4 regions of the Paenibacillus sp. BAC0078 genome follow, and region 4 is predicted to be linked to each of the others. Evidence: predicted binding sites of a transcription regulator. Region 4 holds the regulator's gene; each other region holds the start of a gene.
What was found. Region 4 encodes Rex, which represses fermentation and respiration genes when NADH is low (regulators of the CRP and FNR family bind a similar motif). Its sites were predicted from a motif close to TTGTGAAATATTTCACAA; they were not measured.

Region 1: a site for Rex is predicted at 1,603-1,620, ahead of nirB (nitrite reductase large subunit NirB). Genes of this name have one in related genera too.
Region 2: a site for Rex is predicted at 4,218-4,235, ahead of ACX1DY_RS26345 (phosphoketolase family protein). Genes of this name have one in related genera too.
Region 3: a site for Rex is predicted at 3,500-3,517, ahead of ACX1DY_RS14190 (flavocytochrome c). Genes of this name have one in related genera too.

The regions. Positions count from the first base shown of each region.
Region 1 covers NZ_JBTLRW010000004.1:137,452-143,130, forward strand. Annotated here, with positions in the region: gene ric (iron-sulfur cluster repair di-iron protein) at 1-633, shown strand, start outside; gene ACX1DY_RS09965 (hypothetical protein) at 808-1,509, shown strand; gene nirB (nitrite reductase large subunit NirB) at 1,724-4,150, shown strand; gene nirD (nitrite reductase small subunit NirD) at 4,183-4,503, shown strand; gene ACX1DY_RS09980 (formate/nitrite transporter family protein) at 4,553-5,371, shown strand; gene ACX1DY_RS09985 (NUDIX hydrolase) at 5,481-5,679, shown strand, end outside.
Region 2 covers NZ_JBTLRW010000020.1:92,489-98,167, reverse strand. Annotated here, with positions in the region: gene ACX1DY_RS26360 (putative DNA modification/repair radical SAM protein) at 1-179, shown strand, start outside; gene ACX1DY_RS26355 (TIGR03915 family putative DNA repair protein) at 179-1,018, shown strand; gene ACX1DY_RS26350 (hypothetical protein) at 1,303-1,353, opposite strand; gene ACX1DY_RS26345 (phosphoketolase family protein) at 1,718-4,102, opposite strand; gene ACX1DY_RS26340 (GntR family transcriptional regulator) at 4,371-5,093, opposite strand; gene ACX1DY_RS26335 (S-layer homology domain-containing protein) at 5,409-5,679, opposite strand, start outside.
Region 3 covers NZ_JBTLRW010000006.1:283,451-289,129, forward strand. Annotated here, with positions in the region: gene ACX1DY_RS14175 (CBM35 domain-containing protein) at 1-1,295, opposite strand, end outside; gene ACX1DY_RS14180 (RNA polymerase sigma factor) at 1,676-2,233, shown strand; gene ACX1DY_RS14185 (DUF4367 domain-containing protein) at 2,215-3,348, shown strand; gene ACX1DY_RS14190 (flavocytochrome c) at 3,532-5,067, shown strand; gene ACX1DY_RS14195 (NAD(P)/FAD-dependent oxidoreductase) at 5,179-5,679, opposite strand, start outside.
Region 4 covers NZ_JBTLRW010000016.1:12,417-18,095, reverse strand. Annotated here, with positions in the region: gene ACX1DY_RS23660 (hypothetical protein) at 1-538, opposite strand, end outside; gene ACX1DY_RS23665 (AAA family ATPase) at 1-3, opposite strand, end outside; gene ACX1DY_RS23655 (hypothetical protein) at 837-1,283, shown strand; gene ACX1DY_RS23650 (hypothetical protein) at 1,283-1,417, shown strand; gene ACX1DY_RS23645 (cell wall elongation regulator TseB-like domain-containing protein) at 1,396-1,914, opposite strand; gene ACX1DY_RS23640 (amidohydrolase) at 1,957-3,258, opposite strand; gene ACX1DY_RS23635 (redox-sensing transcriptional repressor Rex) at 3,245-3,898, opposite strand; gene dinG (ATP-dependent DNA helicase DinG) at 4,101-5,679, opposite strand, start outside.

The DNA of each region.
Region 1 (5,679 bases), on a different contig from region 4:
GCGGATTACTTCAAGGCACAGCGGATTGATTTCTGCTGCGGAGGAGCTAAGCCGCTTACGGAAGCGGCAGCAGAGAAAGGGCTTGATACGGAGTCAGTAATCCAGGATCTGAACAAGCTGCTGGAAGAACATCCGGTGCTGGAGGAGGACACCGCCTGGAACGATGCCTCTTCGGAAGATCTGGTTAATTATATCGTGAATAAGCACCACCGTTATTTGCGCGAGGAACTGCCGCTGATCGCTCAGAATGTAACTAAGGTCTTCCGTGTGCACGGTGAGGATTCTCCGCATTTGGCCGAGGTTTACCGCCTATTCCATACGCTGCGGGAGGACTTGCTTCAGCATACGGCTCAGGAAGAGGAGAGCGAATTCCCGAAAATGCTGGCCTACTCGAACAATCCGACTCCAGAAGGCTTGGCTGAGCTACGCGGCCTGCTGCATACACTGGAAGAGGAGCATGACGGGGCTGGCGAGATTTTACGCGAGCTGCGGAGAGTTACAAATGATTTCACACCACCGGAGCATGCCTGCACGACTTATCGTTTAACCTATGCGCGGCTTGAGGAGCTGGAAGGAATGACTTTCGAGCATGTGCATCTGGAGAACAATAATCTGTTCCTGCGCTTTCAATAATACATTTGTGTTGCGTCCAAAGTCCCTGCGGGGACTTTTTTTAAATAGTAAGAAAACAGCAAAATTTGAGAACCGGTCTCATTTGCGTTATTCTTAAAAAGACTATGTACATAATAATTGATTGCCTGAATAGCTGCTGGAGGCTGGGATCGGGCGGGAGAGGCGGTGCCAGAAATGCCCTCAAGATTTCTGTGGCGTATTTTGCTAGGAATTATCATCATTGCAACAGCAGGCGGCTGCTCTTCTGTTCTTGGCCCTACGGCTGACGGGAGCAATTCGGGAACTCGTAATGAAGGACCGGCGTTTTCGCTGCTGGTCGGAGACAGTGAGCTGGCCGGAAGCTCAGGCAGACAGCTCAGCGAAGCCTACAAGTCTGGAATCTCGCTGCTTGATTTGCTTAAGAACAGCGGAGTCGCCACTTTTGCCGCAGACGGCTTCAGCATTCTGAGCGTGAACAAGGTATCCCTGAGCCCGGAATGGGTCTGGGAGATTCAAGTGGACGGCAAAAAAATAACCGACTGGAACAGCAGTGTTGACCGCGAGGACAGCATAATTATTGCGGCGAAGCCGGCAGCGGGCGGGGCTGAGCTGCAGCCGGTCTTGCTCTCCATCAACGGCGGGAGCGAGCAGCCGGAGTTGACACATTCATATGTGCAGCCATACACGGAGGACTTGACTGTAAGAAGCATGATGAAAGGCAGCGAAATGGTGCAATTGGCTGAAGACAACAAAACTGTGACTACAGTTATGGATTATGCTCCGCTCAGCAATGAGGCATGGAAGCTGAAGGTGAATGGCAAGCCCTTGCTGGACAGCGGAATTGATATGAAGCTTAGACCTCAGGATACACTGGAAATATTGCTTGCGTTACGATGATTTATGATTATATAGCCAGCTTTCTTACTGCTTATGGCAAAGGAAGCTGGCTATTTTAGTCTTTATGCGCACATAAATATCGGTCCTGAAAAGATGTGAAATGTTTCACATTTATTGTGATTGGAATCACAAATACCCTTCAAATTTCAACAGTATAATTTCACTATACAGGAAGTTGTGAAGAAATCCAGAAGCTTGAAGGAGGGTCTTAAAAGTGACAGTGGAGAGAGAAAAACTAGTACTCATAGGCAACGGGATGGCAGGCGTAGGCACTATTGAACAAATATTGAAGCTGGGCGGCGCTTACGATATCACCATCTTCGGAAGTGAGCCGCATCCCAATTACAACCGGATTATGCTGTCCTACGTCCTTGAGGGCAGTAAAACAATCGAGGACATCATTCTCAACGACCGCAAGTGGTACGAGGATAACAACATTACCCTGCATACAGGAACTACCGTCACCCGGATTGATGAGGCGGCGCGCCGGATCATTACGGATAACGGAATGTCCGTTCCTTATGACAAGGTTATTATAGCAACGGGTTCGAATTCATTCATTCTTCCTATTCCCGGCAACAACAAAGAAGGAGTCGTAGGCTTCCGCGATATTGCGGATTGCGATGCTATGTTGGCTGCAGCTAAGCAGTACAGAACGGCAGCGGTTATCGGCGGAGGTCTGCTGGGACTGGAAGCGGCCAAAGGACTCGTGAATCTCGGGATGGATGTTACAGTCGTGCATCTGCTGGAGGATCTGATGGAGCGGCAACTAGACCGCAATGCTTCCTCGATGCTGCAGAGCGAGCTTGAGCGCCAGGGCGTGAAATTTGCCATGGGCAAGATGACCGTTGAACTGACCGGAGAAGAACGTGTGAACGGGCTGCGCTTCAGTGACGGAACGGAACTGGCCGCAGACTTTGTAGTAATGGCAGTCGGAATTAAGCCGAACACTCTGCTTGCTCAAGAGAGCGGCATCACCGTTAATCGCGGAATTGTGGTCAATGATTATCTGCAGACCTCGATGGCGGATGTATATTCTGTTGGCGAATGTACAGAACACCGCGGTATCTGCTACGGTCTGGTAGCTCCGCTGTTCGAACAGGGAATGGTGCTGGCCAAGCATCTGTCCGGTGCCCCTACCCAGCCGTATGAAGGCTCGGTTGTATCGACCAAGCTGAAAATTTCCGGAGTAGATGTCTTCTCTGCCGGTGAATTCATTGAAACTGCGGAGCACACAGTAATCTCTGCCAAAGATGAATGGAAGCGGACCTACAAGAAGATTTTGCTCAAAAATAACATCATCGTCGGCGCGGTTCTGTTCGGCGATGTTACTGAATCGGCTAATCTGCAAAAGCTGGTGAAGCTGGGTGCGGAAATGACCGACGAAATTTATGGCGAGATCATGGGCGGCGGCTGCTGCGGCGGAGGCGGAGCGAAGAAAGGCTTCTCCGTCGAAGCTATGGCTGATGAAGAGATTGTCTGCGGCTGTAACGGTGTGACCAAAAAAGCAATTGTCGATGCCGTTACCGAGAATGGTTTTACCACTGTAGATGAGATCAAAGCCTGCACCGGAGCTACCCGCTCCTGCGGTGGCTGCAAGCCGGTTGTCGAGCAGATTCTGCAGTTTGTGCTTGGCGACAGCTTCCAGCAGAGCGCGAAGCAGGGCATCTGCACCTGTACCTCGCTTAGCCGGGATGAGATCGTGGCAGAAATTACTGCCAAAGGCCTGAAAACAACTAAAGAGGTAATGAATGTGCTGGGCTGGAAACAAGCTGAGGGCTGCTCTAAATGCCGTCCGGCAGTGAACTATTATCTCGGAATGATCTATCCGGACACTCATGAGGATGAGAAGGAATCACGTTTCGTCAACGAACGGATGAGCGCCAACATCCAGAAGGATGGTACCTATACCATAATTCCACGTATGTACGGAGGGGTTACCACACCGGAAGATTTGAAGAAAATTGCCGATGTCTCTCTGAAATATGATGTGAAGGTTGTGAAGGTAACCGGCGGACAGCGTCTGGACCTCATCGGCGTCAAAAAAGAGGATGTGCCTAAGGTATGGGAAGAGCTGGATATGCCATCCGGCTATGGTTACGCGAAATCGCTGCGAACAGTGAAGACCTGTGTAGGCTCGCAGTTCTGCCGATTTGGCACACAGGATTCGATGGGAATGGGAGCTATTCTTGAGCGTAAGTATGAACGGCTTGATTTTCCGGCCAAGTTCAAAATGGCAGTTAACGGCTGCCCGCGCAACTGTGCGGAATCCTGCACGAAAGATATCGGCATCGTCGGCAATGACGGAGGCTGGGAAGTGTTCATCGGCGGAAATGGCGGAATTAAGCCGCGTATCGCTGACTCCTTCTGCAAAGTGAAAACCGATGAAGAGCTAATCGAGGTCTGCTCTGCTGTGATGCAATTCTACCGCGAAACCGGCAATTATCTCGAAAGAACCTCCGAGTGGGTAGAGCGTATGGGACTGGAACAGATTAAACAAGTGATTCTGGAGAATGATGACAACCGCAAGGAACTGGCTGCACGTATTGATTTTGCCCTGGCACAGGTTTCTGATCCTTGGAAAAAAATGCTCGACGACAAAGATACGCGTACTGCGCTTTTTGAGCAGTCAAGAGTCTGATTCACAGCGACAAGGAGAGAGGAGAGAAAACAATGCAATCCACCAAACAAGAATATGCTGTTGGAGCAGTGCAGGATTTCCTGCTGCAGATTGGCCGGGTAGTCAACGCCGGATCTGTGGAGCTGGCTATTTTCCGGACTTCGGATGGAGCGGTCTATGCCATAGAGAACCGCAGTCCTCATCCGAAGGGTGGCCCGCTCGCCGAGGGAATCGTTTCGGGCTACTATCTGTACGATCCGCTGTATGACTGGAAGATCGACCTGCGCACCGGCGAAGTCCAGGCCCCGGATCACGGCAAGGTAGCGACATATCCGGCCATACTGGACGGCGATATAGTGAAAGTCAGCTTGTAGAGAGAAGGTTCAGCATTCTATTTCAAATAAATAATGGTGGGGTGGAAGGATGTTTACACAAAGCGTGGAGAACATCGTAGAGACAGCGGTTGGCAAACGTGACAAAATGAATGAAAGTCTGCCGAAGTATTTTCTTGCAGCGCTTTTAGCCGGAGCGTATGTGGGAATTGGCATCATCCTGATTTTTTCATTGGGAGCGCCGCTTGCGGCGATTAAATCTCCTTTTCAGCCGCTGATCATGGGAACGTCCTTCGGGATTGCCTTGACCTTGGTCGTCTTCGCTGGCTCGGAGCTGTTCACCGGTAACAACATGTTTTTTACCGTCAGTACGCTAGCTGGTCGAACCAGTGTGTGGGATACCGTGAAGAACTGGATTATCGTCTTCATCGGTAATGTTGCCGGTGCGGTTATTCTGGCTCTGCTGATCCAAGGTACAGGATTATTCAAGGCAGCCCCTGTAGATCATCTGATCTTTACCGCAGCCGCCAAGAAAATGAGCCTTCCATTCTCCGAGCTGTTCTTCCGCGGCATTCTTTGTAACTGGCTCGTCTGTCTGGCGTTATGGATGTCCTCACGGGCTAAAAGCGAGACAGCCAAGCTGGTGCTGATCTGGTGGTGTTTGTTCGCCTTTATCGCCAGCGGCTATGAGCACAGTGTAGCCAACATGACGCTGCTGAGCGTAGCGGTGCTGCTGCCTAATCATCCAGAGACGATTTCGGTTGCCGGCTGGCTGCACAACATGATTCCGGTGACTTTAGGCAATATCATCGGCGGAGGCGTGTTTGTCGGCATGGCATACTGGCTGATTTCTCCTGTACGTGCAGCCCGTGCTGCCGTTATACCTGATAAGCAGCAACGGATCAGCTAACTTCTGCTGGCCCTGTGGTCTATTCGACCACAGGGCCTTTTTTTGTCACTGCAGCTGGAACAGATATGTGTTAAGCTTGGGGGGAATTGAACGAAGGAGTTGTCCGCGAGTGTTGAGCTTCAATCACTCTGGCGTTTATGGGATTTGTCAGCGTGAGGGCAAGATGCTGGTGATCCGCAAAGGAAAAGGCCCCTATACCTGGAGATACGACCTTCCTGGCGGAAGGCTCGAGGAGAATGAAGCACTGAGAGATGGACTGGTCCGGGAGTTTATGGAGGAGACTGGGCTCATGGTATGCGTGCAACGCA
Region 2 (5,679 bases), on a different contig from region 4:
AGACACTCGAAGGCCTCAAAGTAGGCGAGCATACCCTGCTTCGGTCACTCATGTCCGGGCAGGAGCTTGCACAATTTCAGCAGCCGCAGTACGAACAGCTCTCCCTGTTCGATGATGCTTATCTGGCAGCTCTGCCGGCAGCAGAAGCAGCCTCCTTGATGAACGGAGGGCAGGCCTGATGTTTGCAACATCCCCACTGGCATATACCTATGACGGCAGCTTCGAAGGATTGCTGTGCTGCGTGTTCGAGAGTTATACATGGAAGGAAGCCCCGCTTGCCATTCATTCTGATGGGGAAGGGCAAGCGCTGCTTCTGGAATCAAAATGGATTGATACCGACATCAGCAAGGCAGACCGGGTACTGCGTTCCATACCGCTGCGTATCTCTCCCGAAGCAGAGGAGCTGGTCCGCCTGGGATTCTGGACATGTGTGCCGGACAAGGAGCTGCTGCTGTTGAACTTCTTGTATCTCGGCTTCACGCACGGCCGCGAGGTAATGAACATGCTTGCCAATGATACGGTTGACGCCTTGCTCAAGGCGGTTCAGCAGCTTCAGCGGGAGGCCCACCTATATCTGGGGTTTGTCCGGTTCTCCGTTTACGGTCCGGTCATGGCGGCGGTCATCGAGCCCCGCAGCTTCGTGCTTCCCGTCATTCAGGAGCATTTCTGTGACCGGTTCCAGGGCGAAAGCTTCATGATTTACGACAAAACCCACCGGATGGCGCTGATCCACCAGCCCGGACAACAAGCTATCATCCCCCTTGATGAATGGGTGCCCCCGGAGCCTGATGCTGCAGAAGAGCATTATCGCCACCTGTGGAACGGATTCTACGACGCCATAGGGATTAAGGAGCGCCGCAACGACCGTCTGCGCTCATCGCTGATGCCCAAACGATACTGGAAGCACCTGCCGGAAATGAACGGCGGAGGTGCAAGCGTTGCGGGCAGAAATGTTAAGCTTGAAAATAGCGCATTCCAACTAGAAAATAGGGTAAAATCCAAAGCAAATCTAAACTGAAAAGTGATATGCCCCCTCATGGACATGTAATCATTGAAGTTTCCGGCATTTCCAGCGGTCCTAAAAAGAGGTACCTTTTTCAGAATAATGAGTACAACTCCATTCGACATAATAATTGCATGTAATTAATATTTGGTTGTGGTATAGTAAAGGCAGAATAAACGTACAATGCAAAGAGAGCCGTGCGACCAACACGACTCTCCGTTTGCAACAGCCGCTTTTAAGGGCGGCGGCATGGTAATAGGTTTAGGCAGAAATAGACCGTCTCCTTTCACCAGGGCGGTCTATTTCTTTTTGAGGTAATTCAGCAGAGCAATAATGAACATGCCGAACATGAACATTAAAGACAACGCTTGATAAACCTCCATTGGCCTCACCTCCCTTCCGGGAGATTAGCCGACCGCCCTTTTAAGCCTTCTATTGCTTCTGCGATTATATCATGATAGCTCGCTCTTGGATAGATTACGAAAAGTTGTCTTCTTGATCCATAAAAAAACAGAAACTGCCTATTCTTCCAGCCTCGTTAGCCCCATAACATGAACCTCCCAATCATCCATCAAAGAAATCCCGAATATATGATGATGCTATCCTATTTATTGCACAAAAAAAGGGAGTGCCCCAGCAGCCATTTTTCATGACGTTCAGGACACCCCCTAGGGAGGAAAATATTTAATTAAGAGATCAGTAGTAGCTTACGCTCTATTTCAAAGCCTTCCATACCCAGTTCTCAACCTCTGGCAAATCAATACCTTCTTCACGGATGTAGTGATTGTGTTTCTTCACCATAGCATCCATTTCATCCGCGATTGCCTTATGCTTGTCGGCATCCGGCAGGCTCAGTACGACTTCCTTCGTCAGGTCGAAACGGTCCATCTGATTCAGTACACGCATATCAAATGGTGTGGTGATATCGCCGTTCTCACGGTAGCCATGCACATGCAGATTGTGATTATGGCGGTCAAAGAACAGGTCTTTGATCAGACCCTCATAGCCATGGAATGCGAAAATAACTGGTTTATCTTTTGTGAAAAATTGATCAAACTCTTCGTCAGACAATCCGCGAGGGTCCAGCTTCTGGCTTCTCAGCTTCAAGAGATCAACCACGTTGATGTAACGGATCTTCAGGTTAGGCAATTTTTCATGAAGAATAGAGATGGCAGCCAAGCTCTCCATAGTAGGCTCCGTACCGGACGAAGCAATAACTACATCAGGCTCTCCACCCTTATCGGTGCTTGCCCAGTCAATAATCTTCAGACCTTTATCCACCAGCTCTTGCGCTTCATCAGCCGAGAACCATTGCGGACGCGGATGTTTGGACGACACAATCAGGTTGATCTTTTGACGGTCATTCAGGATTTTATCAAAAACAGCAAGCAGGGAGTTAGCATCAGCCGGCAGGTATTCACGGATAAATTCCGGCTTCTTATCAGCCAAGTGACCGAGCAAGCCTGGATCTTGGTGAGTGTAGCCATTATGGTCCTGCTGGAACACTGTTGATGTTGCAATAACGTTCAAGGACGGGATATCTGCACGCCAGCTTTGATCTGTCGCTTTGCGCAGCCATTTGAAGTGCTGAGTGATCATCGAGTCTACCACACGCAGGAATGCTTCATAGCTTGCAAAGAAACCATGACGGCCTGTTAATACGTAACCTTCCAGGAAGCCTTCCGCTTGATGCTCGGATAACTGCGAATCAATAACCCGGCCATAAGGAGCGAGGAATTCATCGTGTGGTTCCTTGATTTCATCCATCCATTGGCGTTTGGTCACTTCAAACACAGGACCCAGGCGGTTCGACATTGTTTCATCCGGTCCAAAAATTCTGAAGTTCCGGTTGTCTTCATTGAGCGTTACAACCTCTTTCAGGTATTTGCCCAGTACAGCCATATCTTGTGCAATCACTTGACCAGGAACAGAGTTATCCAGCACATAGTTGCGGAAATTCGGTTTGTGCAGGTCTTTAATCAGGTTGCCGGCGTTGGTCACAGGATTCATGCCCATACGTCTGTCGCCTGAAGGCAGGATTTCAGCCAGATCAGCGTTCAAACGGCCGTTCGCATCGAACAATTCCTCAGGTTTGTAGCTGTTCAGCCATTCAAGCAATGCTGGTGCGTTCTTCATATTTTTCTGATCTACTGGAATCGGAACCTGGTGAGCACGGAAGGAGCCTTCGTTCGGCACTTTATCCCATTCTTTAGGACCGGTCCAGCCTTTAGGAGAACGGAAAACAAGCATTGGCCATAATGGACGGGTAGCATCATTGTTCTCACGCGCATTCTTTTGAATTGCTGTAATCTTCTCGATGATAACATCCAGAGCCTTCGCCATTTCCGGGTGCATGAAATCAGGGTCTTCGCCTTCAACAAAGAACGGTTCCCAGCCCATACCTGTAAAATACGCGGTTAACTCTTCTCTTGACTTACGGGACAGGATTGTTGGGTTGCTGATCTTGAAGCCGTTCAAATGCAGAATCGGCAATACCGCACCATCCGTAATTGGATTGATGAACCGGTTAGAGAACCAGGAAGCAGCCAGCGGTCCGGTTTCAGCTTCACCATCACCCACCACAACTGCCGAGATCAGATCCGGATTATCCAGAATCGCGCCAACGCTGTGTGACAGGGAGTAACCAAGTTCTCCACCTTCATGGATAGATCCTGGAGTTTCAGGAGCAGCATGGGACGCTACGCCGCCGGGGAAGGAGAATTGCTTGAACAATTTTTTCAGACCAGGGATATCCTGAGTAATTTCCGGGTAAATCTCAGTGTAGCTTCCGTCAAGATACGAGTTCGATACCATAACCTGACCGCCGTGGCCTGGACCTTCAATATAGAACATATTCAAATCATATTTGGTAATTACGCGATTCAGATGCGCATAAATAAAGTTCTGGCCGGGAATTGTACCCCAGTGTCCAATCGGTTTTACTTTTACATCTGCATCCTTCAAAGGTTCGCGTAACAACGGGTTATCCTTCAAGTAGAGCTGTCCCACGGAGATGTAGTTCGTTGCGCGCCAGTATGCGTCCAGCTTTTCTAAATACGTTTTGGATGAGTAATCCACCGGTGCAGTTGACAATCCCATTTCAATCCACTCCCTGATCATTTTCTTCGATTTCTGAACCTAACTAATTCTACAAGTACATCATACCTCTGCATTCGCGAAATTCAATCTTTTTAACAATTGATACGGTCCAATTTTGTGAAATTTTGAACATAGTATGAAAATCGTTGCATATCCTCTGTAAAAAAGCTTTCTTTTTTGGAAAAATGTAAATATATGCTATGAAATTTCAGGGTTAGCAAAAACAAAAAAAGACCGGGGAAAAATCCCCGGCCTTATCGTTAGATCATCAATGCACAGAAACAAATGTATTAAATTTGAGATACTTGTAGTGGAACCGCATATGCGAGAATTCGAAAGGCGTACCATTATCCAAAAAGAAAATCCCTTCCATTATGCCAACAGGCTCATTCTCCTGCAGATGGAGCAGCTCCTGATCATTGGCCCCCGAAGGCTCGGCAAAAATAGATAAAAAGGACTTGGTGACCGCCAGATTACGCGACTCCTCCAAATAATGAAAGATCGAACCTTCGATAATCGTCTGGTCCAGATTTTGCACGATTTTAATCGGAATATAGCCGGTCTCAATCATAAAGGGCTCATCATCGAACAAGCGCAGGCGCACGATTTTGTATACAAAGTCATGGGGCTGCAAGAACAAATCCCGCTGCAGCTCTTCCGTAGGCCGGATGACCTCGAAATTCAGCACTTTGACCTTGGGCTTTTTGCCATCCATCTGGAAATTGTCGGTAACCCCCAGATTGGAGCCCTCGTAGTTGAAGATGGATTCATTCTTTATGTATAACGGGTTAATGAAGGTTCCCGAACCGCGTTTCTTGAAGATAATTCCGTAGTTCTCCATCTTGGTCAGCGCCCGCTTGATCGTGCTGCGGCTAACTTCATAAGTTTCACTAAGACTGCGCTCATCCGGCAATCTCATATCCGCGAACTGCCCCGCAAAAATCTTCATTTTGAGGTCATCAATAATTTGCTTATAGACAAACTGTGTCATGGGGTACTCCTTTATCAGGTCGGCCATTGAGTTTCAACTTTAAATATATCATATTCGTGGGAGGGATAACACAAAGATTCTCCACTGCCGCTTAATAAATATTAAGCTGAATGACCTGAGCCTTCCGTGTAGGAAATTATTTACAGGATTAGCATACGACTTAAATCGTGGTTTAAGTCTACAGAGAATTAAAATTTCTATTTTATTGTTTTCGTGGACCTGTATTCATCAAAAAGACACCCCGAAAGGTGTCTTCGCAGCTACTATATATGGAGCCGGGTGTGAATGGGCAGGCCACAATTCGCCGTCATCTTGCTAAACATTTGTAAGCTTCAATACCTTCATCAATTGGTACAATAGCAATGCACTTTCTTGACGTTGCGTTTTCTTACCCGTCTGGAATAGGAATGGACTGTTCGACGGTAAGATTTCATTCTCCAAAGCAATAACATAATAAGGTTTTGCCCAATCCGGCAATTTATCGGGGAACACTGTCGAAGAGGTTTTATTTACAGCCGTGTCCGTTTCGGCATATTTTAGAGCGTTAACCAGCATAACAACCATCTCTTGATGCGTAATTTCTTGA
Region 3 (5,679 bases), on a different contig from region 4:
GTAACAGCATTCGCCGTGTTGTTGTTGTACCTGAAATCCAGGGAGTAGGTACCTTTAGCGTCAGTGTTTACAGTAAACTCTATATAGTCACTTTCGCTGCTGTTATTGTATTTTTCATATAAGCCGCCCGAAGCAAAAGCGCTTTTCCCGACGACTCTGGAAACTCCAGACAGTTTAGCCTCCTCGGCTTCATTAATTTCGCTTTTTTCCTCTCCGGAAGGCCTGTTCAGGACCGTGCCCGGGTTCGAAGGGATGCCGGGATTGATAAAATCATTATCATCCCAGTAGATACGCTGCGCTCTTATTCCTCTGTTTCCGCCGCCTTGTCCATGGGTCGGTATTCCATGATACAGAATCCAATCCTCGGTATTGTCTTCGGACTTAAGGAACAGGGGGGATCCGGGTCCATAGGAGCTGTTCTCATCCGATCTTTTCATCACAGGCTCAGGATATTTCTTCCATGAACCGGGTTTCATAACATCAGATGCTGCATCCGCTACGGATACCCCTACAGAATAGTTATCATTCATAAAGCTGCTTGCCGAGTAGGCGAAATAGATTTTTCCGTTTCTCTCAACAACTGCAGCGCCCTCATTGATATTATCGCCATGTTTTTCCCAGTCGTATTGCGGCATTGCCACTGTACCCTCGGGACCTTCCAAGGTCCACGGATTTTTCATTTTGACAATCGTCGGACTCTCATTGAACTTCATATTCGCCGGATTCTGCGGGTCCGGGAAATAGTAGTACTTGGTATAGGTGAAGTATGGTTCTCCTTTAATGGATACAACGCCGCATGCCAAACCATAGCCTTGAGTATTTAGAAGTCCCTTCTTGGTCGTAACCTGTCCATTGCTGTCTGCATTAGCGGATTCTCCCTTGAGCTCCCAGGTTCCTTCAAAAGGATCGGGAGATGAGTTCTCCAGGACGTAGGAACTCGGGTGCCCATATCCGAAACTTTCCTCTGGGCCTGAAGAAAAATAAATATACCATTTTCCTTCCAGTCTATATACGTATGGACCCCACACATACCCGAAATTACTTGGCTTCTTCCAGACTATTTCGCTTTTTGCCGTTGATACTCCGAGAATAGTTTCATGTCTTTTTAACGTGATATTATTATCGCCAGAAAAAGCTGAATAGTAATACCCGTCTGCAGCCCTGGCAATGGTAGGATCAGCACCGCCCATCAGCGGGTTGACATAGTTAGAGGTCACATCTGCACTAGAGATGCCTGCCAGCAATAATGAAAGTATTATCGCGAAGGGTAACATAATTAAACTCTTTTTCCTCATAGTAATCTCCTTCACTACTTATTTTTGTAACCGTTTGCAATTTTCTGTAGCGCTACGCACTCATTATAAAATAAAAGCGGAACTGTATTTCGGCATCATGTTTTACGATATTTTGTGGGATTATATTTGCAGGAGAAGAGTCGTGAACAGAAATCCGGTTTTCTTGCTTTTTATTTAGCTTTCTTATGTTATTTTTACTTTATGCCGTCAAGTTAGAGTAGAGCAGACGGTTTCGGAAGCAGGCTCTACACCAGGGAGATCAACAGGGATTCATCTGTTGGTCTCTTTTGCTGTGCAGTCGGAAGAAATAAATGTCACGTCTGAGTCTGCTCAAGTGTTATATCTATAGAAACAGAAAAAATAGAAGAAAGGAGACCAACGTGGATTCCATAGACGAGAAGATTAGGAGGATACAGGCCGGAGAGGCCAGCCTGTTCTCCGATGTGATCAGGCTGTACCAGCAGCGGATATACCTCTACTGCTTCCGGCTGCTGAACAGCAGGGAAGAGGCGGAGGATGCGGTGCAGGATGTCCTGATTAAGGCCTATCAGAATATCGGGCAATACAAGCCGCAGGCGGATTTCGTATCTTGGTTATACAAGATCGCTTACCACCATTGTCTGAATCAGTTGCGGCGGCAGAAATTTCAGTTTCAACTGCGCAAGCTGCTCCGGCAGGAGGTTACGGTGGACAGCGCCGAACAAATGGTTCAGAACCGCCTGTTCAGCGGGCCGGTCTCAGCCGCCCTGGGAAAGCTGGATGTGGAAGACCGAAATTTGTTGATTCTGCGTATTTATGAAGATAAATCGTTTGCGGAAATCGGCGAAATTCTGGGCGTCAGTACGGTTACTGCACGAAAAAGATATGAACGGACCAAAAACAAGCTTAAAAAGGTATTGGAGAGAAAGGAGCAACAACTATGGGCAAGAGTGAATTAACCCTGGAGGAGCGGTTTATGAAGGACGGAGACCGGTCTGCCAATTTCATCCCTGTTGATGTTCATGAACCTGTAATGAAGGCGCTTGGGCTTGGCGGGACCTTACCTGCTGCAGAAGAGCAGACACCTCTGCAGACACTTCCGCCAAATGAAGGGGCTCCTAACGTTATGCGCAGGCTAGAGACAGAAGCCAGAAAGCGGCGGAGCCGGAAGCGAATCCTGCGGATTCCGGTGCAGGGCTGGGTGGCGGCACTCCTAGTAATAGTCGTGCTGGGCGGCGGCTATACCCAGTTTTCCGGTGAACTCCGGCAGGGTGCCGAATTTCAGTATAAGGTGCTGCCCTATAAGCCGCTTCAGGCGACGAAATCAGGCGGTATGATAGAGAAAGCGAAAGAACCCTTGCATCCCTGGCCGGACAAGATAGAGACGAGCAAAGAGGAAAAAATCTACAGTATGAAATATTCAAAGGGCTACAAAACCCTTGAGAAGCTACTGCTTCCTGGAGAGTCTGCCACCTATTTCATCACTCGTGGGAAAGAAGAACCTTATCTTAACCTGTACCGCCCGTCGATCACGTTCAAGGACTATGCCGCCTATAAGGCCAGTGCAGAGAAGCACAACGCTCCGGTAGTGAAGCAGCCAGGGTATATGCCGGAAGGGTATGTCTTGGACCAGGCGATGTTTAGGCCTTCTTTCTTAAAGGTTCCAGATGAGAAGCAGCTTAATGGCGGAAACGAGAGTGACCTGGGAGACAACTTCCGGCTGACATGGAGAGTGGAGAAGCCGGAGAACATTGCCTACCTTTTTTCTACACTGACGTACAAGAAAGGGAACGTTCAGGTGAGAATCGGTGCCTCACGTGTTGATGACAAAGATAAACCGGCAGATAGTTTGGCGTGGAACAAAACGACAAAGTTGGAGAATATTGAGATTGGCGGTAAGCAGCTCATTTATCGCGAAAATTCCGACAACAAGAAGCTCGACATGGGGTATACGTATAGCCTGGTCTGGCCTGACCCGGAAGCAGAGCTCATCTATAATGTAACAGTTCGCCAGGAGAAATCGGAGTTGACCAAGGATGAGGTCATCCGCATTGCCGCAAGTATGATGAATTAACAGAAGCCCGCGTCCGGCGCGGGCTTTTTGCCTATGCTATTTTTCCGAAAGCGTTCCGCCGCCTTAGCAACAAAGTCTACTTACTTTAGTTACAAAACTCTTTAATTATTTACGTAAGCTTCCAAGGTCAGCCCTTTTGACGCTATGATAATTGTGAAAATATGCACAAGGGGGCAACATCACATGAAAAAGAAAGCAGCCGCTGCTCTTATTCTCATTCTCTCTGTCATGCTGGTTATCGCAGGATGCGGCAACAACAACAGCAACAGCGCCAGCAGCGAGAACAAGGGGAAGACCAGTGAGACAAAAGAAAAAGCTGAAGCCGTATCGGGAGCATCTGAAGCAAGCTATACACCTTACGATCAATTAAAGGATAAATATGATATCATCATTGTCGGTGCAGGCGGTGCGGGTATGTCTGCTGCGCTTGAAGCCAAGGCAAAAGGCTTGAATCCGGTTATTTTGGAAAAAATGCCGGTTGCCGGCGGGAATACAACCAAATCTTCCTCGGGGATGAATGCTTCCCAGACGAAATTCCAGAAAGAGCAAGGCATTGAAGACAGCAATGATTTATTTTATGAAGAGACTTTAAAGGGCGGCCATAACACCAACGACAAAGAGATGCTTCGTTTCTTCGTTGACAATTCCGCAAGCGCGATTGATTGGCTGGATTCGATCGGCATTCGCTTGAACAATATCACGATTACAGGCGGAATGAAGGAAAAACGCACACACCGTCCTGAAGACGGCTCTGCGGTGGGCCAATACCTTGTCAAAGGTTTGGTGAAAAACGTTCAAGATAAAGGCATTCCACTATTTGTAAATGCCGACGTGAAGGAAATTACGCAAGAGGGCGGCAAAGTTAACGGCGTCAAGGTCCTCTTCAACCAGGCTGATGAAAAGACTATAACAGCGTCTGCTGTCGTTGTAACAACCGGCGGTTTCGGTGCCAACAAGGAAATGATTGAACAAGTTAGACCTGATCTGAAGGGGTACGTAACCACCAACCAGGTTGGCAGCACAGGCGACGGTATCAAAATGATCGAGAAGGTCGGCGGCTACACAGTCGATATGGATCAAATCCAGGTTCACCCGACGGTACAGCAGGAGAAATCCTATCTGATCGGGGAAGCGGTTCGCGGAGAAGGCGCTTTGCTTGTTTCGAGTGAAGGCAAACGGTTCACGAACGAAATGGATACCCGTGATAATGTTACCGCTGCGATCAATAAGCTTCCAGAAAAATCAGCATACCTTGTTTTTGATTCCGGGGTTAAAACCCGCGTCAAAGCGATTCAGCAATATGAAAAAATGGGCTTTGTAAAAACAGCGGATACGATCGAGGCTCTGGCCAAAGAAATAGGTGTTCCGGCGGATCAGCTGCAAAAGACACTGGAAACATGGAACAGCGCTGTTAAGAATAAAAATGATGCCGAATTCGGCAGAACAACAGGAATGGACAATGATTTGTCCGCTGCGCCATACTCTGCAATTAAAATTGGCCCTGGGATTCACTACACGATGGGCGGCGTAAAAATCAACACTAACACTGAAGTTCTGAAAAAAGACGGCAGCGTGATTCCAGGATTGTTTGCAGCAGGTGAAGTTACAGGCGGCTTGCATGGTCAAAACCGGATCGGCGGCAACTCTGTTGCAGAAATCATTATTTTCGGCCGTCAAGCAGGGATTAAATCGGCTGAATTCGTACAAGCAGCAAAATAATCTGTCTGATACATCAGGCACGTAATACGCAAAAATAAAGGGGATGCCCGAAAGCCATCAATCAGGCTTGGCGGGCATCCCCTTTTGTGTAATGGATATAGAGTGCGCGTCCTAGACCGGCGAAGGGGAGGGCTTGGAGGTACGCGTCAGCGAGAACAGCTCTAGCTCCGGCCTGTATTTACCGGCAAGGGTATCGGCCAAAAGCTCGGCGGCGATCATGCTGTAGACCGTACCGTTCCCGCCGTAGCCTTCAATGAAGAAGCAGTGGGGAAATTCCGGATGCGGTCCCATGTAAGGCAGTCCGTCCCGGGTTGACCCGAAGACTGCACCCCAAGAGTATTCGGCCTCTGTTCCGCGGGTTTCCGGGAAAAGCGCCTCAAGCTCCTCCAGCAGCCGCCGGCTCCGGGAGAGCACCCGGATATCCCGGCGCTTCGGATCGGTTAACTGCTCATCCTTGCCCCCGGCAATGATGCGGCCGTCCGGCGTGGTGCGGAAATACAAGTAGGGACGGGCCGTCTCCCAGATCAGGCTGTTTTCATGCCATTTGGGGAGGTTCTTCAAGGGTTTGGTCATGATCGCGTAAGTGTTGACCAGCGCCGCGCCCCGGTCCTT
Region 4 (5,679 bases):
CATTATTCCACACTCCCATCGTTGCCGGAATGCGTGGCAGAATAATAAACTTGCTTTCTTTGCCATCGCTCAGGCTCACATAAACGTTGTTGTCGTCGATTTCGGTTGTTGCCGTCACACCGCTGTATTTGGAATACTGGGCCTTAAGTCCATCCAGCTTGGCAGGTATCAAAGTATATTTATGGCTCTCCATCGCTTCAGCGACTGAGAACATCGCACTATCCCAATATTCATCCAGCAAGGCATTTGAGTGCTGATCCACATCAAGCTTCAGGGTCCGGCCGTTAATGGCCGCTTTGCCTTCAGTTGATACATACTGCACCAACTCACGCAATTTAGTTCCCGGCTTGAGATCAAGCTTCAAAGTAACTTCGTTGCGATTTATAGAAATACGGGAATCCTTGACTCCCTCATAGGATGACACAATCTTTTGCAGCGGCTCCTGAACAGCGAACTGACGATAGGCATACCAGCCGCCAAACAGCAGTGCAGCAGACAGCAGAGACGTTAGCAGTACAGGCATTAGACGTAGTTTCAAGTAACGTCCTCCTCTCAAGGTTTGGTAGCGTGTCAAAAGCTAATCCGAGACTGACATGCTATTAAGCTTGTCTCAATACAAGAAGTAGTATATCACAGGTGTATATACGATTTCGCAGAAAAGTGTGAATATATTTAAAATTTTCGATACTAATTTCTGGTCTTTCTCTCAGCGCTTACCCCATATTGGAATTAATTTTGTATGACACACGAAGGCATGAAGCGTACAAAAATACATTTTTGTTGCCAGAGATGTTAATCTTGGAATATATCAGAAAGGTAAAGGGGAGAACACAGTGTTGTCTATGAAATTCACTTTAGAAGAAGCCATTCAATTTTCCAAAATTGGATGTACCGAAGAATGGGTGCATCTTTTTCTGAGAACGAGCGGAAATAATATTCCTTTCTCTGATGGTTTGAAACTTCAAAAAAGGTATTGGCTTGGTCCCGTACAACTGCCAATATATGAGCTTCAAAGATGTTGCGGTCCTGAAGAAGACATGGAATATCATAATCCGTTAGCAGATTGGGAATTACGGGTTGGAATATTATCTGATTTACTTCAGAAGGGCTGGGAATACCCTCCCTTAATCGCTCAGCACCGTGAAGGAAAATTGATTGTTAGTGATGGAAACGGTAGACATGAAGCGCTCAAAAGACTTAATCACCACAAATGTTGGGTAATTCTGTGGGATAGCGACAATCAGAGTAACTTAAGCAGATGGAGTCAACTGGAGGGTAGCTAGTGAACAATAAAAAGGACAGCCCCGCCTCAATTGATATCGCTATCGTAAAAAAACGCAAAACAGCGGGCAGACAGAATACTGTCTCACCCGCTGTTCATATGTTCACGCCTCTCTATCTATTCGGCAAGCTGTAGCCATCACCGATCGCACTGCCGTCGGCAAAACGGTAAAACTTGTAATAATAACGTCCGTCCTGCTTATAAAAAAGCTGCCAGGCATATTCCCCGTTGTACACTCCCGGCAGCAGCCGCTTAATCGTACTCCCGGGAAGCTCCGAAGCTATAATCGAGCGGATCTGCTGCTCGGAGGTTCCTTTGTCCACCTCTTCAGCATACACGTCGTTGTCGCCTCCGGCCGGTTTGCCGTCCACGGTATACCGGACCCAGACCATAAGCTGCTTTCCGGCGTCATTTTTGCCCGTCAGCACCCAATACACCGAATTTTCATCCCAGACCGATTTTTGGGCCTTCGTTACCTCTGTCAAGCCGGCCCTTGCTTTGGCGATATCCCGGGCTGCGCTGCGTTCGTTCCACTGGTCCTTCATAATGTAAGCATAGAACTGGCTTAACCCGAACAGAAGGAGCAGAAACAGGAATATTCCCAGCAGAAGCCATTTTCTCCTTTTCTTCAAAGTACAGCTCCCTCTCCATATAATTGCTCATGTCGCGCTAATTTACCGCTTCAGGAGTCCTTCAAAGGTCTCCTGCGCCTTGCGGCGGATTTGCTCCTCGTCCAGCGTCAGGCACTCTCCGTTCTTCACAACCTGCTTGCCGTCTACCCAGACATGTGCCACATCCTTCGCACTAGCCGAATATACCACATGCGAGAGCAGGTCAGAATGCGGGAGGAAATGCGGCTGATCAATATCAACGGCAATGAAGTCGGCCTTCATTCCCGGGGCGAGCCGGCCCACATTGTTCAGGAAAATCGACTGTGCGCCGTATTCGGTCGCCATCAGCAGCGCTTCCGGGGCCGGAACCGCTGTCGGATCGCCACTGACGCCCTTGTGGATCAGTGCAGCCAGACGCATCTCCTCGAACATATCCAGATTGTTGTTGCTTGCTGCCCCATCGGTTCCGAGAGAGACCTTAACACCCGCACGCAGCAGCTCCGGTACCCGGGCAACCCCGCTGGCCAGCTTCAGGTTGCTGCCCGGATTATGGGATACACCGACATTGTAGCGGGCAAGGATCTCGATCTCCTCATCATTCAAATGCACACCATGAGCGACAAGGGATGGGCGTGTGAACATGCCGAGCTTCTCCAGATGCGCTACAGGACGCAGGCCGTAATCTGCGGCATTCTGCTCCACTTCGCGCCGTGTCTCCGACATATGCGTATGCATCGGCAGGTCCAGATCATGAGCCGCCTGTACGAATTTTACGAAAAAGTCCGGAGGGCAGGTGTAAGGCGCATGCGGCGAAATCATCGCCGTAATTCGTCCGTCAGCCTTGCCGTGCCAATTACGGGCAAAAGCAACCGCTTCCGCCAGCTTATGGTTCTGCACTTCTTCCGGACACAGGCCGATTACGCCGCGCATCAGTACAGCACGGATACCCGACAGCTCCGTAACCTCAGCGACCCGGTCCATATGATCATACATGTCCAGGAAGGTTGTTGTCCCGCCCTTAAGCATCTCCAGCACAGACAGGGAGGTTCCCCAGTAGACATCCTCTCCGGTGAATTTTTCTTCCATCGGCCACATCTTTTCCTGCAGCCAGCTCTGAAGAACCATATCATCCCCATAACCGCGCAGCAGCGACATTGCCGTGTGCCCATGTGTATTCACAAGACCCGGCATAAACAGCAGACGGCTGCCGTCTATAGTCTGTGTGCCAGCTTCAAGGGCTGGCTTCTCTTTCCCTATGTAAGTGATAAGATCATTTTCTATGGTCATATAACCGCTCAGCACCGGCTTATCCGTTCCCGGAACCAGAAAACGTCCGTTGATAATTACTGTCTTATTGCTGCTCATCTTCCACTTCGTCCTTTCCATCATGCAAATAATAAGCCAAGCTCTGCAAATCAGTTGTAAAGTCAGCAGCGTGAACGCGAATATTGGCCGGGGTCTTCAAAATGACCGGTGCAAAATTCAGGATCGCTTCAATGCCTGAGTCTATCAGAATGTCGGCCACGTTCTGAGCTTCGCTGTCAGGCACTGTGATGATTCCGATACGGATTCCCTGTTCACGAATCGTGCTGCCCAGCTCTTCCATCGGCTGTACGGTAAGGGAGTTGATCATCTGCCCTACCTTGGGTGCATAGGAATCAAATACAGCGGTGATTTTCATGGTGTCCTTCAAGTAAGCATTGTAATTTGATAAAGCGTGTCCAAGATTACCGGCACCCACAAGCGCCACGTTAATTTGCTGGTCCAGCTTTAGAATATGGCGGATTTTCTCAATCAAATAAGACACATCATAACCGATGCCTTTTCTGCCGAAATCACCAAAATAGGCCAAATCCTTGCGGATCTGCGCCGGATTAAGATCAAGCTTCTGCCCCAGCTCCTGAGAAGAGACGGTGGGAATTTCACGCTTCTGGAGATCGTTCAGGAATCGCAGATACACAGGGAGTCTGCGAACGACGGCCTCCGATATTTTATCTGATTTCATATTTTCTCCTCCTCAAAGTTTGTATAGCGATGCTTCCTTGGTATTCTTCGTACAAACTCACTTCGTAAGCATTCACCAAGTTTGTTAACGCTTCGTAAGTATAGGGCCGTCCTCTAGCCTCCCATACGGAGAAGGCTGCTAAAGGACGGAATGTACAAGCTAACCCGAATATTATAAAAAAACTATAGCAGGTTCAAAAACTTCAAGAAACGCCGCCGTCCGCTAGCCATTCGGCAATCCGCGGGACCATCTGGTCAGTCAGCATATGCTCCATCTTGGGTCCGGGCAGCGAATACAGGAAGTATTTTCCATAATAAGATTCAATAACTCTTGTATCATATACAATTACGATGCCGCGGTCCTGCGCAGTGCGCACCAGCCGCCCAAAGCCCTGTTTGAACCGGATCACCGCCTGAGGGACAGACAGCTTCATAAAAGGATTCTTCTTCTGCGCCTGCAGCAGCTCCGCCTTGGCCTCCGCAAGCGGATGGTTTGGCGGCTGGAAGGGCAATCTGACAATAGCCAGACAGGTCAGCGCCTCGCCCGGAATATCCACGCCTTCCCAAAAGCTGCTCGTCCCAAGCAGCACAGCAGCGGCGCTGTCCTGAAAACGCCGGATTAGCTTGCTTCGGCTGCCGCCCTCTACACCCTGCCCCAGTACACTGATATCCTCTGAGGAGAGCGCCTCCTTCAGCGGGTCATAAACCTGGCGGAGCATTTTGTAGGAGGTGAACAGCACCAGCATGCGGCCCCGGGTAGCCACCGCAGCTTCGGCCAGCGAATGCACCAGCTTATCAACAAACCGGGCATCGCCCACACTGCCTTTGACGCTGGGAAAATCGCGCGGGATGACCAGCAGCGCCTGCTCCCGGTACCTGAACGGCGAGGGAAGCAGGGCTGTCATCAGACGCCCTTCCTCTGCAGACTCGGCAAGTCCAAGATTATCAATCATGAACTGGAAAGATTTATCTACAGAGAGGGTGGCGGAGGTCAGCACAATGCTTTTCTTTTTATCGAAAAACAGCTCCTTGAGCTGGGCGCTGACATCCACCGGAACGGCATAGAGCTGGAGTGATTTGCCACGGTAATTGCTGCTGCCTTCCATCCAGTAGACATTATTCTCGTCATTCAGATTCATAAAGAACCGGACCTGCTCGCGAATAGAAGCCAAATCCTTGAACAATCCGCCGATATCCGTCACCAGACTGTCCGAAGTGGACTGGCTCTCCGTCTCACGCATCTCGCTGAGCATCTTGTCGCCTTTACGGATAATTTCGCTGAGACTGAGATTGAAGGTGTTCTCAATCTGGGCCAATTCTTCCCACGCATTTGGTTTGCTGCCCGGCAGAAGACGTGTAACGAGTTGTCCCGCTTCCCCCGCTGCGGCATCACTGCGCTCCGGCAGAAGGCCAAACAGCCTGTCGCTGAGCATATCCCAGGATTCCTTCACTGTGAGCAGCTCGGGATAGATCCTGTCGATTACACCGCTCCATTCCGCCGCCTGCTCACTGCCTGACGACTGCAGCATTTGACGCAGCACCGGGAGCTGGCCGCTCTTGCTGTCCTTATACAGACGCGTGAGCGTATGGGCAACAGTGAAATATTTCATTTGCATCCCCAAATGCTTGCCGGCGATATCCTCCAGATGATGGGCTTCATCAATAACGAGATGCTCATAGGCTGGAAGAAGCTGGTGGCCGGCCTTGACATCCGCGAACAGCTTGGAGTGATTGGTTACGACGACATCGGCAATGCCGGCTTCGTGCTTGGCCCTGTGATAA